Regions from separate parts of the Afifella sp. YEN Y35 genome, predicted to be linked through region 1. Evidence: riboswitches for the same ligand, from Rfam matches in the RefSeq annotation. Region 1 holds a riboswitch; each other region holds the start of a gene.
The links. Region 1 has a riboswitch for thiamine pyrophosphate ahead of thiB (thiamine ABC transporter substrate binding subunit). Riboswitches for the same ligand answer to the same signal wherever they lie in the genome.
Positions count from the first base shown of each region.

Region 2: it holds a riboswitch for thiamine pyrophosphate, as region 1 does, so the genes downstream of both, ACK8CP_RS19415 (ABC transporter permease) here and thiB (thiamine ABC transporter substrate binding subunit) in region 1, are expected to answer to the same signal.
Region 3: it holds a riboswitch for thiamine pyrophosphate, as region 1 does, so the genes downstream of both, thiM (hydroxyethylthiazole kinase) here and thiB (thiamine ABC transporter substrate binding subunit) in region 1, are expected to answer to the same signal.

Region 1 is NZ_CP180203.1:1,594,775-1,601,853, reverse strand. It holds gene thiP (thiamine/thiamine pyrophosphate ABC transporter permease) at 1-666, opposite strand, end outside; gene thiB (thiamine ABC transporter substrate binding subunit) at 684-1,703, opposite strand; TPP riboswitch at 1,757-1,858, opposite strand; gene ACK8CP_RS07635 (sensor histidine kinase) at 2,214-2,567, opposite strand; gene ACK8CP_RS07630 (PAS domain S-box protein) at 2,641-6,465, shown strand; gene ACK8CP_RS07625 (alpha/beta hydrolase) at 6,926-7,079, opposite strand, start outside.
Region 2 is NZ_CP180203.1:4,071,139-4,078,217, forward strand. It holds gene ACK8CP_RS19405 (hypothetical protein) at 1-504, shown strand, start outside; gene ACK8CP_RS19410 (ABC transporter substrate-binding protein) at 556-1,494, opposite strand; gene ACK8CP_RS19415 (ABC transporter permease) at 1,542-2,300, opposite strand; TPP riboswitch at 2,333-2,444, opposite strand; gene ACK8CP_RS19420 (DMT family transporter) at 2,566-3,510, shown strand; gene ACK8CP_RS19425 (DMT family transporter) at 3,521-4,465, shown strand; gene rpoH (RNA polymerase sigma factor RpoH) at 4,524-5,438, opposite strand; gene ACK8CP_RS19435 (RluA family pseudouridine synthase) at 5,602-6,612, opposite strand; gene ACK8CP_RS19440 (hypothetical protein) at 6,611-7,021, shown strand.
Region 3 is NZ_CP180203.1:694,179-701,257, forward strand. It holds gene ACK8CP_RS03330 (xanthine dehydrogenase family protein molybdopterin-binding subunit) at 1-1,429, shown strand, start outside; gene ACK8CP_RS03335 (DMT family transporter) at 1,493-2,419, shown strand; gene ACK8CP_RS03340 (Lrp/AsnC ligand binding domain-containing protein) at 2,432-2,668, opposite strand; TPP riboswitch at 2,767-2,877, shown strand; gene thiM (hydroxyethylthiazole kinase) at 2,933-3,754, shown strand; gene thiE (thiamine phosphate synthase) at 3,751-4,404, shown strand; gene thiD (bifunctional hydroxymethylpyrimidine kinase/phosphomethylpyrimidine kinase) at 4,401-5,207, shown strand; gene ACK8CP_RS03360 (TRAP transporter substrate-binding protein) at 5,204-6,289, shown strand; gene ACK8CP_RS03365 (hypothetical protein) at 6,305-6,454, opposite strand; gene ACK8CP_RS03370 (YeeE/YedE family protein) at 6,462-7,079, opposite strand, start outside.

The DNA of each region.
Region 1 (7,079 bases):
GGTGGCGCCCGGCCCGCCACCCAATGTCAGGACCAGCGTGAAACTGGTGACGCAGAGCATGAAGATGAGGCTCGTCGCGCCGGGTAGCGCGGTGCGGATTGCCGGCCATTCGAGGACGCGGAAGGTGGTGAGGGGCGTGAGAGAAAGATGCCCGGCGAGCTTCCAGCTTTCTGCCGGCACGCCGTCGAGAGCAGCGAGCATCAGCCGGGCGGCGAGCGGCAGGTTGAAGAAGGTGTGGGCGATCAGGATGCCGGACAGCCCATAGACGTTGAGGCGATCGAATCCGAGGGTGGCGGCCAGATCCGAGACGACGCCGTTGCGGCCCCACACCGCGATGATCGCCAAGGCGCCGACCAGCACCGGCAGGGCTTGCGGCAGGAGGAACAGACGCAGGACGAGGCCGCGGCCGGGAAACCGAGCCCTGTGGAGGGCCACTGCAAGCGGCAGGGCACCGGCCACGGCAAGGAGGGTGGAAAGGGCCGCCTGTTCCAGCGTGAACAGCACCACCCCCCGCAAATAGCGGTCCGATGCCAAGGCAAGCACGTCCGGCGCCGCATCGGCTTGGGTAAGCAAGGCGAAACATGCGCCGCCCAAAAACCCGGCGAGCGCGGCAACGGCGGCAAGTCCTGCCGCGACACGCCAACGTCGATCTGTCGAACCTGTCATCGGACGCGCGGAGAGCCTCAGCGACCGAGCGCCTGCAGCCATTCCTGCGTCCAGGCGCGTCGGCTGTCGGCTACCGTTTGGGGATCGAAAGACAGGGTCTTGTCCGGGGTCACCAGCTGCTCAAAGGCGGCGGGCAGCGGCGAGGCGGTCGCTGCGGCCGGCAGCATCCAGTTGGTGGTCGGCAACGCGTCCTGTGCCGCGGGCGAGATCAGATAAGCGAGGAAGTCGCGGGCGAGATCCGGGTGCTCGGAGCTTGCGATGCGGCCGGCGACCTCGATTTGGATGTAATGGCCCTCATCGAAGGCTGCCGCGCGGTAGCGGTCGCTCTCCTCCTCGATCAGGTGATAGGCAGGCGAGGTGGTATAGCTCAGCACCATCGGGACTTCGCCGCTCGTCAAGAGCCCATAGGCTTCGCTCCAGCCCGGCGTCACGGTCAGGACACGCTCGGAGAACTCTCGCCATTTCGCTTCGGCGCCGTCGCCGTAGACTTTCTTCATCCAAAGAAGCAGCCCGAGACCCGGTGTCGAGCTGCGAGGATCTTGGATGGCGATCTTCTCCTCCGGATCGCCGCTGACCAGCTCCTCCAGGCTTTGCGGAGGGGCATCGATCGCCTCACTGTCGTAGACGACGGCGAACCAGCCATAATCATAGGGCACGAAAACCGGATCGGAAAAACCGCCGGGAACGTCGACCGCAGATGTGTCGGTGCCATGCGGTGCGAAGAGCCCGGTCGCCCTGGCCTCAGCGATCAGGTTGGTGTCGAGCCCGACCACCACCTCCGCCGATGTCGAAGCACCTTCGAGCTTCAAACGGTTGAGGATCGCAACGCCGTCCTCCAGCCCGACCCATTTCACCGTGCAGCCACAAACCGCCTCAAAACCGGCCTTGATCCGCGGCCCCGGCCCATAATCGGCAACGAAGCTCTCATAGGTGTAGACCGTCAGCGAGGGCTTCTCCTCCTGCGCCGCGGCGGGTGTGATTGCGCCGAAGAACAATGCGGCGACGGCTGATGCTATGAAGATGGAAGGGGATTGCAGCGAGCCCAAGGGCGCCTCCTTGTCGTTTGAAAGCGGGAAGGGGCGCATTCGCGGCAACGAAAGCTCTCCATCCCTCCGCCGGTGCGAGCCGGATCAGGTTCAGCGGGTTGGCGGATAAGCCTCTCAGCCCGTATGGGCACCCCGTGTGAGCGTCTTCAGACCTAGTGGAAATGCGCCGGCCCGACAAGCATCGAGCGATGATCTGGGCCTTGGCGACCTCGATCTAAACGGCCAAGGTCCCACCAATGACGAGCACCCGATCCATAACCTCCCCGATGTGCTGGCGCCGATGACCCATGTGACGTCGGCGAAGCGGGAAGGAGTGGATGGATATCGAGGAATTTGCCAACGGCGTGCGGGAGTTGGGGCTCGGCACCTTCCCTTTCGCCTCAGATTCGGTTCGGGGGAGCGGCGGACCTGCAAACCGATTTGGTGGCGTGATTAGAGCGTCTCAGCGGAGACGTTTTCGCCATGCGGCTTGTCTATCAATTGGTGGCGGGAAGACGATATTCAGGCGCTTGCGAGCTTGCGGCTGTCGCGTTCTGCAGCAAGCTGGTGCATCGCAGGAAAACTCGGCAGGTCAACGAAGAAAATCGTCCCGCCGCCCTCTGTGCTGCGGAAATCGATCTCGCCGTTGAGGTGCTCGATGATCGCCTTGGTGATTGAAAGGCCGAGACCGGTGCCACCAACCTTCTGGTTGTCGGAGAAGTTGGCCCGTTCGAACTTTGTGAAGATGCGGGTGTGGAATTCCTGCGGGATGCCCGGCCCCTCGTCGCTCACGTAGATGCGGGCTCGGCCTGCTCGCTGTGCAATGCGTATGCGAACGGTGCTTCCTGACGGGGAGAATTTTACCGCATTGGAGATCAGATTGACGAAGGCTTGGCTGAGACGATCCTGATCGGCCAGACAGACGAGACCTGGAGCGGTCTCTTCGATCTTGATCGAGACTTCAAGCTCCGCTTATGCGCTTTTCGGTTGGCTCGGCCTGCGTTTGGCCGTGCCCCCAGGCTATGCGACGTTGATCTGGCCGGCATCGGGAATCGCGGTTTCTGCGCTTCTGTTTTATGGTCACCGGCTATGGCCCGGCGTGTTTCTGGGGGCATTCGCGGTTAATGCCGTCATTGGGAACGCTTTCGGTGCGCAGGGGCCCGATTGGTCGGCGCTGGGCGTTGCTGTTTGCATCGCCACCGGGTCGACGGTGCAATCGCTCCTCGCTGTTCACCTTCTTCGGCGGCGCTTCGGGATGCCCTTCGCCTTGGAGGGGATGCGAGACTTCATTCCGTTTACCCTGCGCGCGGCCCTTTTGCCGTGTCTCATTGGTGCGAGCGTCGGCGTAGCAAGCCTTATGGGGGCCGGTATCACCGGCGGATCGGCTGCCCTTTCCAATTGGATCACATGGTGGATCGGGGACGTTGCCGGAATCCTGCTCGTCCTACCCCTGGCCATGATCAGCCCTTTGCGCCCGTGGAGTGCCCGATACCGCGGACGCCCGCTCGCCCGGGTCAGCAGGCTGGGCCTTGTGGCGCTGCTGGTTCCCCTCGGATTAACGTTCTACGCATGGAAGTTCACCAACGAAGCGGCGTTCGAACAGGGGCTGACCTCGTTCAAGGCTCTGGCGGGAGACAGCGAACAGGCACTGCTGCACCGGCTGGACGCCTACAAGCAGGCGCTGGACGCCGGAGCGGGTCTTTTCAGCGGCTCCAGCTACGTTTCGAAGACGGAATGGAGGGCTTTCGTCAGCGAGTTCGGTCTCGAGGCCAATCTGCCCGGGATCAACGGCGTTGGGTTCATCGAGCCGGTCATGCCTGACGAGCTGCAGGCGTTTTTGATCGAGCACACGACACCCGGCGAAACCAATCTGACGATCAAGCCCGAGCCTTCCACGGATCGCGAGATGTTCGTGATCACCTTTATCGAGCCTCTTGCGACGAACGCGAAGGCGTTCGGGCTCGATATCGCGTTTGAGCAGAACCGTCGTACCGCGGCCGTCCACGCGCGCGATACCGGGCGTGCGACGATCACGGGTCGAATCTTCCTCGTGCAAGACGAAACGAAAAGCGCCGGCTTCTTGTTGCTTCGGCCGCTTTATGAGGCCTCCGCTCCTCTTGAGACCATGGAGCAGCGGCGGGATGCGTTCCTTGGCTGGGTTTACGCGCCTTTCATCGCGCCGCGCTTTATGGATCGCCTGACGGCAAGCCAGGGCACGCGGTTGAACCTCAGTGTCTATGATGGCGGCACCGCCGATCCTGACCAGTTGATCTATACAAGCTCTGAAGGCAACGCACACAATCCCGCGTTCCAGGTCAGCAAAGTGCTGTCCGTGATGGAGAAGACATGGACCGTCGTCTGGGAGAGCACGCCCGCCTTTGAAGCGACGGCGGCATCGAAAGAGCCGACGATCGTTCTGGCCGCGGGACTTGCCCTGTCCCTCCTCTTCGGCGTGCTCTTGATGTCTTATGCGCGCCGCGAGGAGGCGATCCAGGAGACGGTCGAATTGAAGACGCGGGAGATTGCCGCGCGCGAGCAGCAGAACCGTTCGATCGTCGATACGGCTCTTGCCGGCGTGATCGTGCTGGACGAGGACGGCATCATTCGTTCCGTCAATCCGGCAACGGAGCTGATCTTCGGCTATCGGGCGGACGAATTGGACGGGCAGACGATCGCGACCCTGTTTCCTGGGTCGAAAGAGGGCGCGGCAAGTGCGCAGAAGCAAGGAGAAGTCAGCCGGCTGGTCGAAACGCGGAACCGCAACGGCGACGAGCTTTTCCTGACGCTGCAAAAGAACGAGTGGCGCACAGAGGCAGGCGACCTGCGCCATACGCTCATCATCAGCGATGTGACCTTGCAGCAAAAGGTGGCGCGCGAACTGGCGATCAGTGAGCAGCGCCTGCAACAGGCGATCGAGGCGGCGGCCATCGGTGTCTTCGATATCGATCTCAAAACCGGTCGCTCCGTGGTCTCGGGTCGGTGGCGGGCGATGCTTGGCTTCGGCGAGCACGAAGATATCGACCCGCAGGAGGAATGGAGACAGCGAGTACATCCCGACGATCGCGCCGCGGTGGAAGAGGCCGACGCGGCATGTATCGAGGGCCGGGCTGCCCGCTCGCTGACGGAGTACCGTATTCGTCACAGAGACGGCCATTGGATCTGGTTGCGCTCGGAAGCGGTCGGCATCGAACGCGACAAGACCGGTCGAGCGATGCGCATGATCGGCACGCAAACGGACATTACGCACCTCAAAGAGACGGAGCTCGCGCTGCGCGAGAGTGAGGAACGGTTCCGCCTGGCTCTCGAGAATGCACCTGTCGGCATGGCGCTGATCAGCGACGACGGGCAATGGATGCAGGTCAACGAGACGCTGTGCGCGCTTCTAGGGTACAAGCCGGAGGAATTCGAGGAGCTCGATTTCGCCAGCGTGATCCATCCCGACGACAGGTCAGAGCCTGGAAAGCTTCGTGACATGCTCGATGGCGTTGCGGCCACCCAGCAGGTGGAAAGGCGCTTCGTCGCCAAGAGCGGACGCTCGATCTGGTGTCTTTTTGGCTTGTCGCGTGTCGAGGACCACCAGACCCGGAGTGGCTACTTCGTCGCTCAGTTCCAGGATATCGACGCGCGTAAGGAGGCGGAGCGGGCGAAGAGCGAATTCCCCGCGACCGTCAGTCACGAACTTTGCACGCCTCTGACCTCCATTCGCGGCTCTTTGGGGCTGGTGCTGGGCTCGTCGGAGGTGCAGCTCGGGCCAAAGATCTCACATCTTCTCGCCATCGCGCTGAAGAACTGCGAGCGTCTCGTCGAACTCGTCAACGACATCCTCGATCTGGAGAAGATCACTTCGGGTGCGATGCAGTTCGATCGGCGCGTGGAAGATTTGAACGACCTCGTCAAGCAATCCGTCGAAGCGAACCAGGCGTATTTTGAGAAATTTGACGTAGCGCCTGTCATGCAATCGGATGGCGCTTATGCCGTCGAGGTCGATGCGAGGAGGTTGCAGCAGGTTTTCTCTAATCTCCTGTCGAATGCCGCAAAGTTCTCCCCGTCCGGGGGAACCGTGGAGGTTTCCATCGCCAAGAGCGGCGAGACGGTGCGCATCTCCGTCACCGATGAAGGCGCGGGCGTGCCTCCGGAATTTGAGAGCAAGATCTTCAACCGTTTCAGCCAGGCGGATTCCTCCGCCACCAGGCAGCAGGGGGGGACCGGCCTTGGCCTGCATATCTCGCGGCAGATCATCGAGCAGATGAACGGCTCGATCTCCTATCGCAACAGGCCGGATACCGGTGCGGAATTCACGGTCGCTCTGCCATTGTCGACGAGCGCGCCGGAAAAGGTGAAGGGTCAGACGCCTGCCGGATCGGACGACGCGGCAAAAATCGACGCAACGCAAGGGTCTCCACACCTTCCGCGTGCCCTGCATGTCGAGGATGACGCCGACTTTTTCGCGATCCTTTCCGCTCTTTTGAAGGAGAGCCTGGAGCTCTCGCGTGCGCCCACCGTCGCCGAGGCGCGCCGGCAACTGGCGGCGCAGCACTTCGACCTCCTCATTGTCGAGGAGACCCTGCCGGATGGATCTGGGTTGGACTTGCTCGATGAGATCGCGAGCCAGCGTCCCGATCTGCCGGTTGTGGTGGTCAGTTCTCGCGACATGCCGGAGATGGACGAACGCTCTGTCCGCGTCGTCGTCAAATCGCGGCTCAAGGAAGAGGAACTGGCACAGATCGTCCGTGAAGCCGCAAATGGCCATGGAAAAGGACCTGCTGCTCCTTAGTGAGCATGTGCCGGGCGAACCTGACTAGGAGCCGCCGAGGGGCGGCGATGGTCTGTTCTTCCCAGAAACGAGAGCGCGTCATCTCGAGATCCTTACCGATCGGCCAGCGCAAACTTCAACTTGGATCAAGCCGCGGGAGCGACGGCTCCGCGTAGTCTTCCCAGGCTGCCTTGGGCGACGGAGCGCTCGCGCACCAAGGCGATCCCGATACGCATTGTGGTGGGTCGGGAGAGCGAGGAGATCCACTACGGAAAGCTGCTTTGCCGAGCGGCCGACCTGCACATGCCGGGAGAGCACGGGCAGCATCTGCGCGTCGGCGGACGGCGAAATCCACAGCCATGTCCCCGTCTACGCCCAGCCGCATATCCATCGGATCTGACGTCTGCTAGCTGGTCCCGGACCGCAATCGCCGTGGCTTGAGCTTTTTTGTCCAGCCTCTTCATCGTGCTTTTAAGGTTGGTCAGTCTCGCTGCTTTGTGAAAATGAAACGCAGCGCTCGGGCGAGGCTCGCTGCCAGGACGCTTGCATGGTCCTCGTCGGGATAGGTCTCGAAGAGGGCTGAAAAGGTCGCGGCTGATTTCGTTAGGCGATCGCCGAGTTCGCGAAAATTGCTC
Region 2 (7,079 bases), 1.6 Mb from region 1:
TACGAGCAGGGCGAAGACGGTGCCGCCGGCAAGGCGGTGAACGGCGCCGTGTCGTGGTCGACGGTCAAGCGCGACGACGGAGGCTCTGCCATCCAGGCGAAGATCGACGTGCCGGAGCGTGAGGCCGAGGTCACGATCACCATTTCCAAGAACAACGACGTTGCCCTGCCGGCGAGCCATCTCATCGAGATCGCCTTCTCCGGTACGCTCGACGACACCGCAGTCGTGCAGCGTGTTCCGGCCTTGGTGATGAAGCCGAACGAGCAGGCGCGCGGACAGCCGCTCGCAGGCGCTGCCGTCGACGTGACCGGTGACCTCTACTGGATCGCGCTCTCCGACACGCCCGATCAGGTGGAGCGGAATCTGGAGCTTCTGCGCAGCGGTTCCTGGTTCGACCTGCCGATCCTGTTTGAGGGCGGCAAGCGGGCCCTGATCACCTTCGAGAAGGGTATTCCGGGCGACAAGGTGTTTGAGAATGTGATGCAGAGCTGGGGCGATTCCTGATCGCCCCAGCCTGGCTAACTTTCACCGAACTGGCTTTCACCGAACGGGCCCTTACCGAACGGCCTGGGCGTAGCTTTCCAGCTCCGGTACCGTCTCGATCAGTCCCTGATCCTTCATGAATTCCGCGAACCGCTGATAGCGGCCGGCGTCGAAGGCGCCAGGGCTTTTCGAAAAGCGGGCGACCGTATCCATGAACGCGCGGCGGTTGAGCTCGTCGCCGAGATCGGGATGCGCTTTCGTGAAGATCTCGAGGGCTTCCTCGGGATGGTTGGTGAGGTAGAGCGTGGCGCGCTCGATCGCCTTCAGGAAGCGCGGCAGCCTGTCGTCGCCGAGCTTGTCGGAGCGTGCGATGAAGATGAGCTCGTCATAGGGCGGCACGCCGTGCTCCTCGGGATAGAAGGCCCGGCCGGGCTTGCCTTCGATGTCGAGCTGATTGAGCTCGACATTGCGGAATGCGCCGATGACGGCATCGACGCGTCCTGCGAGAAGGGCCGGTGAGAGTGCGAAGTTGACGTTGACGAGATCGACGTCGTCGAGGGTCACGCCGCTTTCTCCGAGCATCATCTTCAGAAGCACATCCTCGAAGCCTCCAACCGAGAAGCCGACCGTCTTCCCCTTGAGGTCGGCGAGCGTCGTCACATCGCTGCCTTCCAAAACCACGAGCGAGTTGAGCGGCGTTTCGACGAGCGTTCCGAAGCGCGCCAGCGGCAATCCTTCGGCCACCTGAAGATAGAGATTGGGCTGGTAGGAAATGGCGACATCGCCTTCGCCCGCCGCAACGAGGCGGGGTGGAGCGCTCGGGTCGGCCGGCGGGATCATTTCCACATCGAGGTCTTCCTCGGCGAAATAGCCCTTTTCCTGCGCGACGACGAGCGGCGCGTGGTCGGGGTTCACGAACCAATCGAGCAGCACGGTCAGGTGGTCCGCGGCCGCCGCTGGGGAGGCGGTCAAGATGAGCGCCAGAAGCATCAGGCGCAGGCGGTCGAGCATGGTCATTTCCTCTCTTTTCGGATCATGTCGGAGTTTCGGAGATCGTCTCAGGCGATGCTCGCTTCTCCCGGCACCCAGCCGAGGAGGCGGCGCAGGAAGAGATCGATCAGGGCGCGCAGCAGGATCGCCATCGCGGCGAGCAGGAAGAGGCCGACGAAGACGCGGTCGGTCTGCATGCGGGCATTGGCCTGCAGCATGACGAAGCCGAGGCCGGCGGAGGCGCCGACCCATTCGCCGACGACGGCGCCGATCGGCGCGATCGCGGCGGCGACCCTGAGCCCGGAGGCAAGGGCGGGCAGGGCCGCAGGAATGCGGATGTAGCGGAAGGTGTCGCGCCTGGAGGCGCGGTTGAGCCTTGCGAGATCGAGAAGGCCCGGATCGGTGCGCTTCAGACCGTCGGCAAACGCAGTGGCCACCGGAAAATAGATGATGAGCCCGGCCATCACGACTTTGGACGCCATGCCGAAGCCAAACCAGATGACGAGAAGCGGCGCGATGGCGAAGACCGGGAGTGCCTGGCTCGCCGCCAGGATCGGCATGGCGAGCCTTTCAAGTGCGGGAGAGGCAACGACCAGGATCGCCGTCAATGCGCCGACCAGCGCTCCGACGACGAGGCCGACCACGATCTCCGTCGCGGTGACGGCGGCGTTGCCGAGATAATAGAAGGGGAGGGCGGAGAAAGCCGTCACGAGATCGCTCGGCGCCGGCAGGATGAAGCGCGGCACGCCGGTTGCGCGCACGAGGCCTTCCCAGACGGCGAGGAGTGCGATCGCGATTGCGAGACGGATTGCGAGAATGGCCAGCACGCGCCCCTTTCATGGCAGAGATCATGCGTGCTGGAGAGACTGAGGCCCGTCCCTTCGCCGGCATGACCCGGATCAGGTTCAAAGGGTCCGGCCGCCATCACGGCCATCTCAGCGCGGTTTGTCCGCACACCCCTCGGAAACGCCCACCATAACTCTCCGGCCGAGGCTTGCAAGCCGTCTCACGGTCGCCGCACGATCGCGTTTGCGGCCTCATCCATGGTCCCGGTGGGTGACAAATTTGCCGCAGAGGGATAGAGGCGGGGAAATGCGTGTCCTCTTTGCCCCTTTTCGTTGGCTTTTCGATCAACCCTATCTGCTCTTGACGCTGACCTCGCTCTTCTGGGCCGGCAATGCGGTGGTCGCGCGGGCGGTGATCGATGATTTCTCACCGATCCTTTTCGCGCAGCTGCGCTGGGGTGGGGCTGCGCTGTTGATCCTGCCTTTCGCCATGAAGGCGCTGCGCGCCGACTGGCCGGTGATCCAGCGTCATCTCGGCGTGCTGACGCTGATGGCTTTGTGCGGCATCACGCTCTTCAACACGCTTCTCTACTGGGCTCTCGAATATACGACGGCGCTCAATGTCGTGCTTCTGCAGGCGACGACGCCGCTTGCCATCGCCTTCGTCGTTTTCATGCTCTTCCGCGAGCGGCTCACCTTCGGCCAGCTTGCCGGCATCGTCGTCTCCCTCATCGGGGTCGTGGTCATCGTCTCGCGCGGGCAATTGCAGGTGCTGGCGCATCTGCGGCTCAATCCGGGCGACGTGATCATGCTGATCGACGTCGTCATCTATGCCACCTATTCCGCGCTTTTGAAGCGGCGGCCGCCTCTTCACTGGCTGAGCTTTCTGGCGATCACCATCGGGTGGGGCGCCATCATGCTCCTGCCGGCAAGCGCGCTCGATCTGTTGCGCGGTGGCCATATCGACATCAATGCGGCGAGCCTTGCGGCCCTCTTCTACGTCGCCGTCTTTCCCTCGGTGCTCGCCTATATCTGCTTCAACCGGGGCGTCGATCTCATCGGTCCGAACAGGGCGGGACCCTTCTTCCATCTGGTGCCGTTCTTCGGTGCCATTCTCGCTGTCTTCGCCCTTGGCGAGACCTTCACCTACGCCCACGCTTTCGGCGGCGTGTGCATTCTCGGCGGCGTCTTCCTGGCGAGCCGGAGGCAGCGCCTCAAGAATCGGGTGGAGCCGGAGAGAAGCCTCTCTTAGGGCTCGTCACATGGACGCCAAAACCCTCCCCACATCTGCACGCACCGCGCCAGTCGAGGCCTCTCTCGATCTCGGCAGCCTGACGCTTCTCGTCCTTCTGTCGCTCCTCTGGGGCGGCTCGTTCCTGTTCATGCGCGTCGCGGGCGCGGAGGTGCCGGTCTTCACGCTCGTGCTCTTGCGCGTCGGCATCGCGGCTGCGGCACTCTGGATCGTCATCCTCGCTTCGGGGCGGCGCCTGCCGAGCCGGGGTGGGATTTATCTGCGCGCGCTTTTGATGGGTTTTCTCAACAACGCCGTGCCGTTTTCGCTGATCACCTTCGCGACCGTCGAAATCGGTGCGGGCGCGGCCTCCATCCTCAACGCGACGACGCCGATCTTCACCGTTCTCATCGCGCATGTTCTGACGGCCGACGAGAAGATGACGACGAACAAGGTCACGGGCGTCGTTCTCGGTTTTCTGGGTGTTGCCGTGATGATCGGCCTGCCGGCCCTGCGCGGGCTGACGGCCGATTTTCTGGCCGTTCTGGCGATGCTTGCCGCGGCGACGTCTTATGGGTTTTCGGCGGTCGTCGGAAAGGGATTTCGGGCGACCGATCCCGTCGTTGCGGCGGCGATGCAGCTTTCCGCATCGACCCTTTTGATGGTTCCGGTCGCATTCCTCATCGACCGGCCCTTCGCGACGGCAATGCCGGGCATGGCCGCGATCCTTTCGATCCTCGGCCTGGCACTTCTGTCCACGTCCTTAGCTTATGTGCTGTTTTTCAGGATTCTGGCGCGCGCCGGCGGCACGAACGCGATGCTCGTCACGCTTCTCGTGCCGGTGAGCGCGGTGACGCTCGGCGTCGTGCTTCTCGGAGAAAGCCTGTCGGCGGGGCAGTTCGCCGGCATGGCCATGATCGGCGCAGGGCTCGTCGTCATGGACGGACGGGCCCTGCGGCGGTTGCGGGGCGGCTAGAGCGTCCCATCCCTTGAGGGACAGATTTCTCTGTTTCGTCTCGGGAGGGTGCGCCGCCTCAGGCGTCGGCGAGGAGGCGCTGCTGGGCGCCGCGATCCCGTTCCTTGGAGGCGCGGATCATCGCCTTCTGCACCTTTTCGAAGGCCCGGACCTCGAGCTGGCGCACACGCTCGCGCGAGACGCCGAACTCGCCCGAGAGCTCTTCCAGCGTCAGCGGCTCGTCGGAGAGACGACGCGCCTCGAAGATCCGCCGTTCGCGTTCGTCGAGCACCTCGATCGCGTCCTTCAGCATGGCGCGGCGCTGCTCGAGCTCGTCCTGGGCGATGAGGTTCGTCTCCTGACTCTCCGTCTCATCGTCGGACAGCCAGTCCTGCCATTCGCCGCCTTCGCCCTCATTGGCGCGGATCGGCGCGTTGAGCGAGGCATCGCCGGACAGCCGCCGGTTCATGGAGATGACCTCCTCCTCGCTCACGTTGAGTCGCTTGGCGATCGTCGCCACCTGCTCGGGCTTCAGGTCGCCTTCTTCCAGCGCCGAAATCTGGCTCTTGGCCTTGCGCAGGTTGAAGAAGAGCCGCTTCTGATTGGCCGTCGTGCCCATTTTCACGAGCGACCAGGAGCGCAGGATATATTCCTGGATCGCGGCGCGGATCCACCACATCGCATAGGTGGCGAGACGGAAGCCCTTGTCCGGATCGAAGCGCTTGACGGCCTGCATCAGGCCGACATTGCCTTCCGAAATGACCTCGCCGATCGGCAGGCCATAGCCGCGATAGCCCATGGCGATCTTGGCGACGAGGCGCAGATGGCTCGTCACCAGACGATGCGCGGCATCGCGGTCGTCATGCTCCTGATAGCGCTTGGCGAGGATATATTCCTCTTGCGGCTCGAGCATGGGGAATTTGCGGATCTCGTCGAGATAACGAGACAAACCGCCTTCGGCGGTGGATACGACGGGGATGTTGCCTGTGGCCATCGGGATTGCCTGTCATCAGAAGAGTCGACACCGGGAGGCGCCGCGGAGCGGCCGCATCCTGAGCACTCGTGGATTGTCTTGGAGCAGAGCTTTCGACCCCGCCTGTCTAACTTTCGTCACGTCCTGGCTTGCGTCAAGCCTATCATGCCTCTCGGGATGCTGCCTAATTACGGCCTTGTAAGGCTTCAGAAGGCTTTCTTAAGGCGTTCAGAAGTGTCTCGAAATCGCTCGGCAGTTGCGAATGGAAGAGCACCGTCTCGCCGGTTTCGGGATGGCGAAAGCCGAGCGAGCGGGCATGCAGGGCCTGGCGGGCGAGGGTGTGAAGGGCATCGGCCGCGTCTGCGGGAAGCTTTGCGACCTTCGACTGAAAACCCGAGCCGTAAAGTGCGTCGCCCAGAAGCGGATGGCCGATATGGGCCATGTGCACGCGAATTTGATGGGTGCGACCGGTTTCGAGACGACAGGTGACGAGGCTTGCGAGCCCGTTCTGAAAGGTTTCCTCCACCCGGTAATGGGTGACGGCATGACGGCCGCCGCGGCGGACGGCACGTTTTTCGCGGTTCTTCGTATCGCGTTCGAGCGGGGCATCGACCGAGCCGGCGCGCAGTTGCGGCACGCCCCAGACGAGTGCGCAATATTCCCGCTTCAGCGGGCCTTCGCGGCCGTGATCGGCAAATTGCGCCGAGAGATCGCGGTGGGCGACATCGTTCTTGGCGATCACCAGAAGACCGCTCGTGTCCTTGTCGAGGCGATGGACGATGCCCGGACGGCGAATGCCGCCGATGCCGGAAAGCGTGTCGCCGCAATGGTGGAGGAGGGCATTGACGAGGGTTCCGTCGTGAGCGCCGGGGGCGGGGTGGACGACCATGCCTGCAGGCTTGTCGACCACGACGAGATGGGCATCCTCGTAGACGATCGCAAGAGGGATCGCTTCCGGCTTCGGGGTGGCTTCTTCCGGTTCCGGCAGATCCACTTCGACCGTCTCGCCGGGTTTGACCCGGTAGTTCGGCTCGTCTAATTTCCGCCCGCCGACGCGGACATGACCGTCCTTGATCAAAGCCTTGAGGCGGCTGCGCGACAGACGATCGGCGCGGGCAGCCAGAAAGGCATCGAGGCGCAGGCCGGTTTCGTCCGGCTCCACAGTGTAATCCAACACGCTTTCGTGATCCTTCATGACGCCTCACGCATCCGCCAAAGAGCGCCCCGGAAAACTGCCGCCGGTGGGCGACGACGACGAAAAGCCTCTCGATCCGGCCGCAGAAAGAGTGCGCCGGCGGCTCGTTCGCCTGTTGATCGTTTCGTTCGGGACCATGGTTTTGGGCTTTGTCGCCGTGTTCGGCGCAATAGTCTACAAGCTCGGTCTCCTCGGAGCCCCGGCCGGGACGGGGCCGAGCGTCGCCGAAGTGCGGCTGCCGGCGGGATCCACCGTCACGTCGGCCGCGCTCGACGGCGACAACATCCTTCTGCGGATCAGCGAAGCGGCGCGCGGCGACGGGCAGGAGGGCCGGGGCGAAGAGCTTCTCGTCCTCGATGCGGCGAGCGGCACGATCCTGCACCGCGTCAAACTGCTTCCGGGCGGCTGATCGAGGGCCTGCAAGCGCGGTTGGCTGGGGCGGGGCTACGTTTGCCGGAATAGGCGGC
Region 3 (7,079 bases), 900 kb from region 1:
CAACTTCGCGGAGGCGGCCATGGCGCTCGATCGAGACGGCCGCATCCTCGCCATGAAGGTCGATCTCACGGCCAATATGGGTGCCTATCTCTCGCAGTTCGGGCCGTATATCCCTTGGGTCGGGGTCTCGATGACGACCGGTCTGTACGACATCGAGATCGCCCATGTGAGCGTCAAAGGCGTCTATTCGAACACCGTGCCGGTCGACGCCTATCGTGGTGCCGGGCGTCCCGAAGCGGCGTTCCTGTTGGAGCGGCTGATCGACGAGGCCGCGCGCGTAGCGGGTCTGGCTCCAGACGAAATCCGGCGGCGCAATTTTATCCGGCCGGAGCAATTGCCGTACGAGACCGTCACCGGACGGCTGTATGATACAGGCGAATTCGCTGGGCACCTGGATCGGGCGCTGGAGGTGTCGGACCACGCCGGTTTCGAGACGCGCGCTGCAGAGAGCAGGGCGCGCGGACGGCTCAGAGGCATCGGGATGGCGACCTATGTCGAGGCCTGCGCTTTTGCCGGCTCCGAACCGGCGAAAATCGTGCTCGAAGACGACGGCCATGTCGCGCTTTTCATCGGCACGCAGGCGACTGGGCAGGGACACCGCACGGCCTATGCCCAGTTCGTGGCCGAGCGGCTCGGCCTCGATCTCGATCAGATCCGGGTGCATCAGGGCGATACCGATGCGCTGGAAACGGGCGGCGGCACGGGCGGCTCACGCTCCATCCCGCTCGGGGGTCCGTCCGTGCGCATCGCATCGGACAATCTTGCGGAAAAGCTCAAGGATCTGGCGGCCGATGCGCTGGAAGCGGCTGCGGGCGATATCGAGCTTGCCGCCGGAGAGGCGCGGATCGTCGGGACCGACCGGGCGATTTCGTTCGCCCACCTCGCAGCCAAAGCGGGCGACCGCGCCGAGGTGACGGCGATCGGAGAGTTCAAGCAGGCGGAAGCGACCTATCCGAACGGCACGCATGTCTGCGAATTGGAGATCGATCCGGAGACGGGCAGCACGCGTATCGACCGCTACACCATCGTCGACGATTTCGGGGTGAGCGTGAATCCGCTGCTGCTCGAGGGCCAGGTGCATGGCGGTGTGGCGCAGAGCATCGGCCAGGTGCTTCTGGAGAACACGGTCTATGACGAAGACGGGCAGCTTCTGACCGCAAGCTTCAGCGATTATGCCATGCCGCGCGCATGGGACACGGTTTCCTTCCATTTCGAGACGCGCAACGTGCCTTCGGCGCACAATGCCCTCGGCATCAAAGGTGCGGGTGAGGCGGGAACGATCGGCGCGACGCCCGCGGTCATGAATGCCGTTGTCTATGCGCTTTATCGAGAGTACGGGATCCGCCATCTCGACCTGCCGGCGACACCGCTGCGGGTGTGGAATGCCATTCAAGCCGCAAAGGCGGCGCTCCCCGAACAACGAGGCTAGGGTGACCAAAGACGAAGCGGACTGCCGGCGTAACGCGCGGCAGAGCCGAGGCGGTGGGCAATCGTGACCACAGCGACCCGCGCCATCATTCTCAAGGTCAGCTCGACCATTGCCTTCGCGCTGATGCTTTCCTGCATCAAGCTCGTCGGCGAGCGCGTGCCGACCGGCGAGATCGTGTTCTTTCGCTCCGCCTTTGCGCTCGTTCCGCTCCTCGGCATGCTCGCCTGGCAGAACAAGCTCAAGGAGGCCGTGCGCACCAAAGATCCCTGGAGCCATGCCCGTCGCGGCCTCATCGGGGTGACCACGATGATGCTGTGGTTTGCCGGCGTCCAGCGCCTGCCTCTGCCCGAATCCATGGCGATCAGCTACGGCGCGCCTTTGATGATCGTCGTGTTGGGCGCCCTGATCCTGCACGAAACGGTGCGCATCTATCGTTCGACCGCCGTTGCTGTCGGTTTCGTCGGCATCATGATCGTGCTGTGGCCGCGCTTCGATCTTCTCTCAAGCGGCGAACTCGTCGGGCGGGAATTCGTCGGCTCGCTCTGCGCGCTCGGCTCCATGGTGCTGACGGCGGTGGTCGCGATCCTCATCCGCAAGATGACGGCGACGGAATCGACCTCCGCCATCGTCTTCTATTTTTCCGTCACGTGCACGGTCGTGGCGCTTTTCACCATCCCGTTCGGATGGGTCATGCCCGATACGGAAGAGATGGTCCTTCTGACCCTGTGCGGGCTCTTCGGCGGCCTTGGGCAGATCTCCCTGACCGCCGCCTATCGTTATGCCGAGACGTCGACGATCGCGCCTTTCGAGTATGCCTCGATGATCTGGGGCACGATCGCCGGCTATCTGCTCTTCAATGAAATTCCCGGGATCAATGTTGCCGTGGGCGGAGCGGTCGTCATCGCTGCCGGCATCTTCATCATCTACCGCGAGCATCAATTGGGGCTGGAGCGGCGAAAGATGCGCAAATTGTCGACGCCGCAGGGGTGAGGCGGATGAGCCTCAGAACGCCTTGAAGGTGGGAATCGTTTTGGTGTCCTGGATGCCTTCGATGACGTGCACCTTTTCCTGCACGAAGCGGCCGATGTCGTCGTCGGGGCTCAGATAAAACTTTGCCAGAAGGTCGTAATCGCCTGCTGTGGAATAGATTTCAGATGCGATCTCGGCGTCCGCCAGGGCGGTGGCGACCTGGTAGGCCTGGCCGAGCTGGCATTTGATGAGTACGAAAAACGGGGTCATGGCAGTCTCCTTGGCCGGGAGAAAACCGCAACTGTCCGGTCGCGGCAAGGGCCAAGCGGCCGATGCTTGCAAAGCGGTTCCTAGACCACTAGATCGGAAGACGTCTCAGGGGGTGCCGCTGCAATCTGTAGGCGGCTGAGAGGCGATCCGGCCAACCCCTCGAACCTGATCCGGTTAACACCGGCGGAGGGATGGGATGATGCCGAGAGATCCTCGTCGTTCATTTGCTTCCGCTTCGGGCCGGATCCGAAGTGGGAGAATTCCATGCCTATGACGATCGATGAGGTCTTTGCGGCGCTGACGGATCTGCGTGCGCGCCAGCCTCTCGTCCAAAACATCACCAACTTCGTTTCGATGAGCGTCTCCGCGAATGCGCTTCTCGCCCTCGGCGCATCGCCCGCGATGGTACATGCGGAAGAAGAGGTCGGCGATTTCGCCAAGCTCGCGGACGCCCTCGTCGTCAATATCGGCACGTTGTCGCCCGCCTGGCTGCGCGCCATGAAAAAGGCGGCCGAGGCCATGGGGGAGCAGCAGAAGCCCTGGGTGCTCGACCCGGTGGCGACGGGCGCGACGCCATACCGAAGCGAGGCCGCGAACACACTCCTGTCCCTGCGGCCGACGATCGTGCGCGGCAATGCGAGCGAGATCATGAGTCTCGCAGGCGAGGCGGGCGCACTCGGCAGGGGGGTCGATTCTCTTGCCGCCTCCGATCAGGCCGTTGCGGCGGCGAAGGCGCTGGCGCGGACATCGGGAAGTGTCGTTGCCGTGACTGGTGCGACCGATTACGCGACAGATGGCGATGAGGTCGTTTCGGTCACCGGCGGGCATGATCTCATGCCGCGCTCGACCGCCCTCGGCTGTGCGCTTTCCGCCTGTGTCGCCGCATTCTCGGCCGTGCGGCCGCCGCTCGAAGCGGCGACCGCCGGGCTTGCCGTTTATGCCGCTGCCGGCCGGATCGCCGGTGAGCGATGCGGCAACGGGCCAGGGCATCTGCCGGCCGAGCTTTGTGACGCGCTCTTCCGCATGGACAAGGATCTCCTTGCCGCTCATTCCGGTATTGGCGCCGGAAGCGGGGAGGGGGAATGATGCGTCATCCGTTCGATCTTTCGCTTTATCTCGTCACCGATCCGAGGCTTTGCGGTCCGCGCGATTTTTTCGAGACCGTCGCTGCGGCCGTCAAAGGTGGCGTGACGCTGGTGCAGCTGCGCGACCCCGACGCCGGCACGCGTGAACTCGTTGCCATTGCGCGCCGCCTGAAGGCGCTGTTGGAGCCTATGGGCGTGCCACTCATCGTCAATGATCGCATCGATGTGGCGCTCGCGGTCGAGGCTGACGGCGTGCATCTCGGCCAGAGCGATATGGACGGCGCGGATGCACGGCGGCTGATCGGCGAGGAACGCATCCTCGGGATTTCCGTGGGCAGTGCGACCGAGCACGAGGCGTCCCGGGACGCTCTTTCTGGCGCCGATTATATCGGGGTCGGGCCGGTCTATACGACGGCCACCAAGCCCAATGCCGGTGCGGCGATCGGCGTGGAGGGGCTTTCGGCCGTCACGAGGGCTGTCGGGCTTCGATCCGTTGCCATCGGGGGCATCAGCGCTTCCAATGCCGCCGAATGCATCGCTGCCGGGGCCGAGGGCGTTGCCGTCGTGTCCGCCATCATGGGGGCCGACGATCCACAAGCCGCCGCCCAGGCGCTTCTTGAAGAAATTCGTACAGCGAAGGACACACAATGACGGCCATCGCACTTTCGATTGCAGGCACAGACCCGACCAGCGGCGCCGGCATCCAGGCCGACCTCAAGACTTTCTCCGCCCTCGGCGTCTATGGCGCGACGGTGATCACGGCGCTGGTCGCCCAGAACACGTGCGGTGTGAGGGCCATTCACGACGTGCCCGCGGATTTCGTGGCGGCCGAGATGGATGCGGTCTTCTCCGACCTTGCCGTCGGCGCGACCAAAATCGGCATGCTCTCGAAGCCGGAGGTCATCGAAACCGTGGCGGAGGGGCTGACGCGGTGGGAGCCCGGTCCCGTCGTGCTCGATCCGGTGATGGTGGCGGCCTCCGGCGATCCGCTCATTGCCGATGAGGCCGTGACGAGCCTGCGCGAGAGGCTTTTCCCGCTTTCCGCCGTGATCACGCCCAATCTGATGGAAGCGGCCCGCCTGCTCGACGAGGAGCCTGCGGACAATTCCGACACCATGCTGCGCCAGGCGCAGGCGCTTGCCGATTTCGGCGCCGGGGCGGTCCTTCTCAAAGGCGGGCATGGCAACGGCGATGAAGCCGCGGACCTGTTGTGGTTCGAAGGCGTGGCCCATTGGTTCAGCGCGCCGCGCATCGACACCAAGAATACACACGGTACCGGCTGCACGCTGTCCTCGGCGATTGCGGCGGGGCTTGCCAACGGGCTCGGCCTGCCGGAGGCGGTCGATGCCGCCAAGGCCTATGTCCACAACGCCATCGTCAATGCGGACCTCCTGGAGATCGGCAAGGGGCATGGACCGGTTCACCATTTCTACCGGCAATGGAGGAATGGATGAGCTCCGGCCACAGTCTCAGCCGGCGCGGCCTTCTCACCGGAGGGGCGGCGGTCGCAGGCGCCGGCGCGCTTGCCCGACCGGCAGTCGCCCAAAGCCGCATCGAATGGTCGATGGTCACGTCGTGGCCGAAGAACCTGCCGGGTCCCGGCGTTTCGGCGGAACGGATCGCACGTGATATCGAGCTCGCGTCCGGCGGGCGCATGGTCGTGCAGGTGCATGCTGCGGGCGAGATCGTCCCGGCCCTTGCCGTGTTCGATGCGGTGTCGGAAGGGGCCGCCGAGATGGCGCATACCGCCTCTCTGTTCTGGGCCGGCAAGGCGAAGGTCGCTCCCGTTTTCACCGCGGCGCCTTTCGGCCTGACGCCTCTGGAGCATATCACCTGGATCGACCATGGCGGCGGTCAGGAGCTGTGGGATGAGCTTTATCGCCCCTTCGGCGTAAAGCCGTTTATGGCCGGAAACACCGGCTTTCAGATGGGCGGCTGGTATCGCGGCGAGATCGCCTCGTTCGACGATTTCAAAGGCCTCAAGATTCGCATGCCGGGCCTCGGCGGTGAGGTCGCGCGCCGGCTCGGGGCAACGCCCGTTTCGCTGCCGGCATCGGAGATTTTGCCGGCACTCCAGTCGGGGACGATCGACGCGACGGAGTTTTTGGGGCCCTGGTCCGATCTCGCCATGGGATTCTGGCAGGTCGCGAAGAACTATTACTGGCCGGGCTTTCACGAGCCTAACGGAACCGGCGAGGGCCTCGTCTCGATCTCCGCCTGGGAGAAGCTGCCGGACGATCTCAAGGCGATCGTGCGTCATGTCCTTGCGGTGGAGAACATTCGCGGCCTGGGTGAGGCCGAATGGGAAAATGCTCGGGCTCTGGAACAGCTCACGCAGGAAAAGGGCGTGGTGCTCAGGCGGTTTCCCGACGATTTCCTGGCCGCGGCGCGTCAGGCGTCCGATGAGGTCTTCGACGAGCTTGCAGACGCCGGCGGCGTGCAGGCCGAGATCGTCGAAAGCTACCGCTCGGCGCGGGCACGGATGCAGCCCTGGTCGGAAGTGAGCGAGGCGGCGCTTCTCGCCGCCCGCCGTTGATTTAAGCGCTCTCGCCTACCGCGTCGATGGGCAGGGCGCGCCGCAGGGGGCGCAGGCGACGACGTCGCTCGTTCCCGTCTGATGCAGAGGCGGTGACAGGAGATGGTCGGCAAGAACGAGCAGGAGCCCGAGCGTCACGAAGCCGAAAAGAAGATAACGCGCCATCACCGCCTCAATTCGCCAGACCGAAGGGAGGCCGCAGCCGGATGCCGATCAGAGTGCCGAGAAAGGCCGATGCGAACCAGATCCAGCCGTGCAGGGAACCCGAGGCGATGCCGCCGAGGAAGGCTCCGATGTTGCAGCCGAAGCCGAGGCGGGCGCCGTAGCCCATCAAAAGGCCGCCGATGACGGCGGCAAGCGCGGATTTCGCACTCGGCAGAGGCGCCTTGGCGAAAGATCCCGCAAGTGCGGCGGCCGCCATTGCGCCCAGCACCAGGCCGATATTCATCACCGAGGTGACGTCTGCGAGAAGCGAGGTGTGCAGCGCCTGATCGCCTTTCGGCCATTGCCAGAACTCGTAAGCCGACATGTCGATGCCGATCGCCTGTGCCGCCTTCGCGCCCCACAGAGCGAAACCATAGGTGATCGTCCAGGGATGGCCAGCGATGAGGAGCGTCAAAAGGTTGAGCACGACGAGCGCCCCACCGGCCCACAGAAGCGGCCAGGGTCCGCGCCAGAAATGGCCGGGCTTCCTGGCCGGGGCCATGAAGTTCGCCCGCTTTTCCATGGCGAAGGTGAGGGCGCCAACGAGCGCAAGGCCGACGAAGATTGCGATCAGCGCACCCGGCAC